2 regions of the Streptomyces sp. KMM 9044 genome follow, and region 2 is predicted to be linked to the other one. Evidence: riboswitches for the same ligand, from Rfam matches in the RefSeq annotation. Region 2 holds a riboswitch; the other holds the start of a gene.

Region 1 (3,391 bases), 960 kb from region 2:
GCCCGCCGTGGCGGAGGCCACGAGCAGAACGGCCAGCACGAGCAGGATGCCGGCCGTGGCCGTGCGGCCCTTTTCCCGCCCCTCCGTCGAAACCGGCCCCACGGATGGTCCGGTGACGGTGCGCGTCATCGGAAACTCTGGGGATGCAGCCCGCGGGCCAGGTCCCCGACCGCGTACGCCGACCGGATACCGATCAGGGTCGCGGTCAGTGGGAGGACGACGAACCGCTTGTTCCTGACGGCGGGTACGTCGGCGAGGGCGGGTTGGGAGAGCAGGAACTTCTTCTTCTGCTCGACGCCGCCTGCGCCGGCGTAGTCGTAGATGGCGATCACCTCGGGCCTGCGCTCGACAACCTGTTCCCAGGAGACGTCACCGAAGACCTCGTCGAGGTCGGCGAACACGTTCTTCCCGCCGGCCAGCCGGATCAGCTCGGTGCCCAGGCCCTTGCCGCCCGCGGTGAAGGCGCTCTTGTCGCCGCTGTCGTAGACGAAGACCGGTACCTCCGGCTCCCCCTCGACGGCGGACGCGGCCTCGCCGACCCTGCCCCGGAGGTCGGCGACCAGTTCGTCGGCACGGTCGGACACGTCGAAGATCCGGCCTATGGTGCGGACCTCGGCGTAGGTGTCCTCCATCGTCAGCTGCTTCCCGCCGCAGTACTCACGGTTGAGGTACGTGTCGATGCCGGCATCGGCGAACGCCTTGCGGGAGCGGCCCTCGTTCTCGGCGAAGGCGCTGCCGTAGCCGCCGTAGACGAAGTCGGGTTCGGCGTCGAGGATCCTCTCGAACGACGGTTCCCTCTGGGCGAGTTCCGGTACCGTCTCGAAGTCCTTCCTCAGCTCCGGCAGTACGGCCGAGTCGGGGAAGGCGGTGCCCACCATGTGGTCCTCCAGACCGAGGGCGAGCATCAGTTCCGCGGGGTGCTGGTGGATGGTGACCACCCGGGACGGCGGTGTGCCGTACGTCGTCCTCACACCGCAGTTGTCGATGGTGACGGGAAAGCCTCCGGGCACGGTCGAGGTGGCCTTCGCGTGGCCGGCGCCGTCGTCGGACGAGCCGCAGCCGGCGGTCAGCAGGACCGCCGACAGTGCGACCGCCGCGGCCGTCGTGCGACGGCACTGGCGCTTTCGCGCAGGGGTGAGCAAGGGAAACACGTGAAGCCTCCTGGAGTCCGCGCTCCTTGGGACGGGCCCGCGACAGGCCAGTGTCCTGACTCCCGGATCGACGTTCCCCTCCGCCTTCCCGCGCGGCGCGCAGTGGCGTGTCGGAGGGGCGCTCCCCGGTCACAGTGGCGGGACCGTGCCGGATTCGCACCGGCTTCCTGTCTCCCGTCGCGGCGATGACCAGGTGATACTACGTTTCCCCGGGGCGAGGGCGAAAGGGCGTACGGGACCGGCCGTACACCCCTGCTGTCGTGCCGGTCCGCACCGTCGGGCCGTCACCGCGCCGCACCACCTTGGACGGGACGACCTCGCGGGCGAGCGGTTCCTTGGGGCGAGGGCGAAAGGGCGTACGGGACCGGCCGTACACCCCTGCTGTCGTGCCGGTCCGCACCGTCGGGCCGTCACCGCGCCGCACCACCTTGGACGGGACGACCTCGCGGGCGAGCGGTTCCTTGCCCGCGAGGTCCAGGATGAGGACGCAGCCCGGGGCCAGGCAGGCGCGCGGGGGTGCGCAGCACGCGTACGTCGTCGCCGGGATCCCCGTCGCCGTGGTGTCCGGCGCGACCGAGGACGGGACCGTCCGGCCGGGCCGCCCGTGACGGCACCGCACGCCCGCGAGGCGGAACGATGTTCCCGTCCGTGCACGAACACGACGGCCCGACGGGTGCCGCGCATCCCGCGCATCCGGCCCGGCCCTGTTCCGCGCGCACCGCGTACGCCCGGTCCGCCCGGCCGGTCCCCTCGGGGACGCGGGCGGGGGCCATCGTGGTGCGAGGGCCCGCGCGATGGAATGATGGCCGACGACAGGGCGACGGCGGAACGAGGAAGCCGGTGTGAATCCGGCGCGGTCCCGCCACTGTGATCGGCGAGCGAGACCCGCACATGACCACTGCCCGCACCAGGGCGGGAAGGCGCGGAGCGCGCATCGACCCGAGAGCCAGGAGACTCACGCGGTCGCCTCCTCGACGCGTCCCGGGGCGGATCTCCCCGGAGAGAGGAACGATGCCGCATGCCCGCCGAAGCGAGCACGGCCGGAACGACGTCCGTCGACGTCGCGACCCCGGGGCCCGCCCCGGCGCCCTGCAGAGTCGTCGTGTGCAGGGACTGCTGCTGTGGCAGCCCGAAGGTGATCGGTGTCGACCACACGGCGCAGACAGCGCGCCTGCGCGCGGAGGTACCTGTGCGGGTGTCCGAGTGCCTGGACGTGTGCGAACAGGCCAACGTCATCGTCGTCCAGCCCTCCGCGGCGGGCCGGGCCGCCGGCGCCCGGCCCGTCTGGCTCGGACTGGTCAACGACCCGGACGCCATCGAGGACATCGCCGCCTGGGCACGCGCCGGCGGACCCGGAACAGTGCCCCGGCCGGAGATCCTCGACCTGTACGCCATCACTCCACCGCGGCGGCGTACGGCTTCCTGAGACCACGCTCACCCATTCATCGACCCTGTGTCGGTACATCCGCCGGAAGGGAAGCGCCCCGACATGACCGAACATGCCCGGGCGGCTGCCGGGGCCGTCGCCGCGGCTCTCCGGGACGTGACGGCCCTCGGCGGGTTCTTCGCCGTGCACGTCGGTGGCCGGGACGAGGGCTGGCATCCGCTCGACCACTCCTATGCGAGGGGCTTCACCGACCTGGCCGAGGCCGTGGCGCACCGGCACCACACCCGCGAACCGCGGATCGGTGTGTCCATCGTCCACCTCGGACACGCGGCACGCCTGTGGTCCCCCGCCCTCGCTTGCGCACTGCTGCACGGCATCGTCCTGGACCTGACGGAGTTGCAGCGTGCCGACGACGGACCGGCCCTCCGTCTGCCCCGCCCTGCCGGCTGGTACACCGAGCGGTTGCCCGAACCCGTTCTCACCCTGAACGAGCAGGTGATGGGCCATCTGCGGGGGCTCGCGGCCGGACTCCGTGTCAGGATCGCTCCGCGTCTGCTGGACGGGAACGCCGCCTCCGCGCTCGTCGGGGCGTCCCACGCCCTGCTGGGGGCCCGCCCCGGGCTGCGCGAGCCGCTCACCGGCCTCACGGCCGAACTGCTGAGTACCGGACGGCTTGCGGGCACGGGAATGATCACCGGACCGGATCTCACGTTCCGACGCCGCAGTTGCTGCCTCTACTACCGTGCGCCGAACGGCTCCAAGTGCGGTGACTGCTGCCTGGCCGGCCGAGACGGACCGTGAGCAGCCAGGACGCCGCGCGGGCCCACCGGCCCCGCGCAGGAGAGTGTTCCGG
Region 2 (3,391 bases):
CGAACGACACGTCCTGCCCCACGGACGCCGCGAACAACTGGTCGTCGGGGTCCTGCACCACCAGCTGCACCGTCGTCCGCAACCGCGTCAGTCCCTTGCGGTCGTACCGCACGGGCCGGCCCTCCACCGTCAACTCACCGCCGCTCGGCCGCAGTCCACCGCTCAGCAGCCGCATCAACGTGGTCTTGCCACTGCCGTTGCGGCCCAGCAACGCGAGTGCGCGCCCCTGACGCACCTCGAAGTCGAGGCCGCTCAGTACGGCCGGGCCGTCCTCGTAGGCGAAGGACGCGTCCCGCAGGGCGACCAGCGCGGGACCTTTCGGTGCGGGATCGCTCATGACATGCGGCTTTCCAGGAGAAGGGTGACGGTGGCCAGCGTCACGAGCAGCAGCACGCTCACGGCCGTGAACCGTACGGAGATCCGCGCCTCGGGCACCAGGACGCGCAGCGTGCCGTCGTAACCGCGCCCGGCGAGCCCCGCCTGCAGTCGCGCCGCCCGGTCGAAGGACCGGACGAACGCCGTCGCGCCGAGCCCGCCCAGCGAACGCCACGACGCCGCCCGGGCGGTGTGCCCCAGCCGGGCCGCCTGCGCCTGACCGACCCGGCGCACGGAGTCGAGCAGCAGGAAGCTCATGCGGTACGTCACCAGGGCCACGTCCACCAGGGGTGCGGGCACCCCGGCCCGTACCAGGCGCGGCAGCAGGTCCGACATCGGCGTGGTGAACGCGAACAGCAGCACCCCGAGGGACGCCGCCGAGGTGCGCAGCAGCAACTCGCCTGCACGCAGCGGCCCTTCGGGGGCCGGTGACACCCACCCGTCCGGTCCGCCCACCTGCACGAGCAGCGTGAGCGTCCCGGTGACGCAGAAGCCCAGCGGTACCCGGTAGGCACGCCACAGCCGCCGGCCCGGCACCCCCGCCGGGCCCAGCAGCACCGCGAGCGCGGTCACCAGCACCAGAGCCGCGCCCGGCCATGGAGGCAGGGAGACCGCGAGCACGGTGAGCCCCAGTCCGAGCACGGCCTTGTCCACCGGATGACGGCGGCGCCAGCGACTGCTGTGCGCCGCCACGTCGATCGGCAGCACGCGCGATCAGGCCCGGGGCCCGGGGGAGACCGCTTCACCGGAGCCGGAGCCGGAGCCGGTGCCGGTGCCGGTGCCGGAGCCCGGTCCGGTGCCGGCCGCCGACTGCTGCTCCCGTGCCCGCTCCGCACCCTGCCGCCGCCCGCGCCGCACCCCGAAGCAGTACGCCAGGACCCCCGCGCCGCCGGCGGCCTGGAGGGCGAACAGCCCCGACTCGATCTCACCGGACGGGGGTTCGTACAGCGGCGAGAACCACGGCTCGTAGTCGGGTTCGATCTCGGTGATCGCGGTCTGAGCCTCACCGTCCGCACCGGCGAACGGCTCCTCCTTGTGGTCGCCGAGCCCGAGCGCCAGCGGCAGCACCGCGAGCGCGGCCACGGCGAGCAGCAGCAGCGAGTTGATCTTCGCGTTCCTGGTCATCGCGCCACCTCCGATTCCGTACCCGCCGTCGCCGACGAGGCAGGCCTGTTGCGGGCGGCTTTGGCCACCAGCACGCCGAGACGGGTCAGTTCACCCCTGCTGGACTGCACCAGCAGGCGCATCACCAGCACGGTCAGCAGCCCCTCGCTCACCGCGAGCGGGAGCTGCGTGACGGCGAAGATGGAGCCGAACTTCCCGAGCGCGCCCAGGAACCCGCTCCCCGGATCGGGGAAGGCGAGCGCCAGTTGCGCGCTGGTGACGCAGTACGTGGACAGGTCGGCGACGAACGCGCCGCAGAACACCGCCGCCATCAGCGGCGCCCCGTACCGCCGGGCCAGCCGGTACACGCCGTACCCCGCCCACGGCCCGACCACCGCCATGGAGAAGACGTTGGCGCCCAGCGTGGTCAGCCCGCCATGGGCGAGCAACAGGGCCTGGAACAGCAGGGTGATGGTGCCCAGCACCGCCATGACCGGCGGCCGGAACAGGATGGCGCCCAGCCCGGTGCCGGTGGGATGGGAACAACTCCCGGTAACCGAGGGGAGTTTCAGCGCGGACAGAACGAAGGTGAACGCTCCCGAGGCGCCGAGCAACAGCGTGCTCTCGGGATGTTCCCTGACGTCACGGATGAGTGACCGGGCGCCGTGGACGACGAACGGCGTCGCCGCGGCACCCCAGGCGACCGCGTGCGCCGGTGGCAGAAAACCTTCGGCAATATGCATGACTCAGCAGACCCTCTCCAGCACCTCGTGGATGGTTGACGCGCCTTGGCCGGTCTCCTGGCTGACGGGTACCACCGCCCGAACTCCGCCTTCCCGGGTCCCAGGGGGACCCAGTGGCTGCCCGTCGGTCCTGTCGGGGACAGGACCAGGGGCCGGAGCCGGACTTCCCGATCACAGTGGCGAGGGCCGCACCGGTATCGCACCGGATTTCCCGTTCACCAAGGCGTGGCGACAGTAGACCGGCTCCGGCCCGGTGACAAGCAGGTGCCGCGGCGCGCGGACGGCGCTGCACAGCTCGCACCCCGGCGCACACCTGCGGCCTTGACACCCGACGCACGCCGATGACAAGGGCGGCACCCCGGCGCCGCTGTTCCCCGAAACGTCGGCATGAGGGGCCGGGGCCCTGGGCAGAACCTTGCTGCAATTAATATGCAACAACGAATTCCAGTCAGCAGAGGTGTGAGGTTCGATGACGACCCGACGAATACGGCGTACCACCGGCACGGCGACCACGGCCGCCGCGCTCGCGCTGGCCGCCGCCTGCTCGGCGCCGACCGGCGGCTCGGACGCCGGTGTGCACGGCGGCGGGTCCGCCGAGTCCGTGGTGATCGGCGTTCCCTCCGAACCCGACACCCTCAGCCCCCTGCTCGGCTACGGCAAGGACGGCAACTCCAAGATCTTCGACGGGCTGCTGGCCCGGGACGCAGACCTGGAACTCGAGCCCGCCCTGGCGAAGGCCCTGCCCGAGATCGGCGACGACGGCCGCACCTACACCTACACCCTGCGCTCCGGCGTGACGTTCAGCGACGGCGAACCCCTCACCGCCGAGGACGTCGTCCACACGTACGAAACGGTGCTCGACGACAAGACCAACAACACCGCCAAGAGCGAACTGGACGCCGTCGAGAAGGTCCGCGCGGGCGGCGACGACAAGGTCGTCTTCACCCTCAAGTACCCGTACGCGGCCTTCGCCGCCCGCACCGTCCTGCCCATCGTCCCCGAGCACATCACCGCCGGGCAGGATCCCAACACCGGCGCCTTCAACACCGAGCCGGTCGGCACCGGACCGTACGTCCTCACCGGCTGGAGCAAGGGCGAGAAGCTCACCTTCAAGGCGAACCCGGACTACTGGGGCGGCGCCCCGAAGGTGAAAAAGCTCACCATGGCGG

What was found. A riboswitch is a leader RNA that binds a small molecule or an ion and turns the genes downstream of it on or off. The one in region 2 is predicted to bind cobalamin.
Region 1: it holds a riboswitch for cobalamin, as region 2 does, so the genes downstream of both, HUV60_RS02455 ((2Fe-2S) ferredoxin domain-containing protein) here and HUV60_RS06645 (energy-coupling factor ABC transporter permease) in region 2, are expected to answer to the same signal.

What each region holds. Positions count from the first base shown of each region.
Region 1 is NZ_CP113910.1:520,459-523,849, reverse strand. Features, by position in the region: gene HUV60_RS02470 (FecCD family ABC transporter permease) at 1-129, opposite strand, end outside; gene HUV60_RS02465 (ABC transporter substrate-binding protein) at 126-1,151, opposite strand; cobalamin riboswitch at 1,180-1,360, opposite strand; gene HUV60_RS02460 (hypothetical protein) at 1,351-1,770, opposite strand; cobalamin riboswitch at 1,944-2,124, shown strand; gene HUV60_RS02455 ((2Fe-2S) ferredoxin domain-containing protein) at 2,170-2,577, shown strand; gene HUV60_RS02450 ((2Fe-2S)-binding protein) at 2,641-3,339, shown strand.
Region 2 is NZ_CP113910.1:1,476,390-1,479,780, reverse strand. Features, by position in the region: gene HUV60_RS06660 (energy-coupling factor ABC transporter ATP-binding protein) at 1-337, opposite strand, end outside; gene cbiQ (cobalt ECF transporter T component CbiQ) at 334-1,083, opposite strand; gene HUV60_RS06650 (energy-coupling factor ABC transporter substrate-binding protein) at 1,090-1,500, opposite strand; gene HUV60_RS06645 (energy-coupling factor ABC transporter permease) at 1,497-2,222, opposite strand; cobalamin riboswitch at 2,253-2,460, opposite strand; gene HUV60_RS06640 (ABC transporter substrate-binding protein) at 2,692-3,391, shown strand, end outside.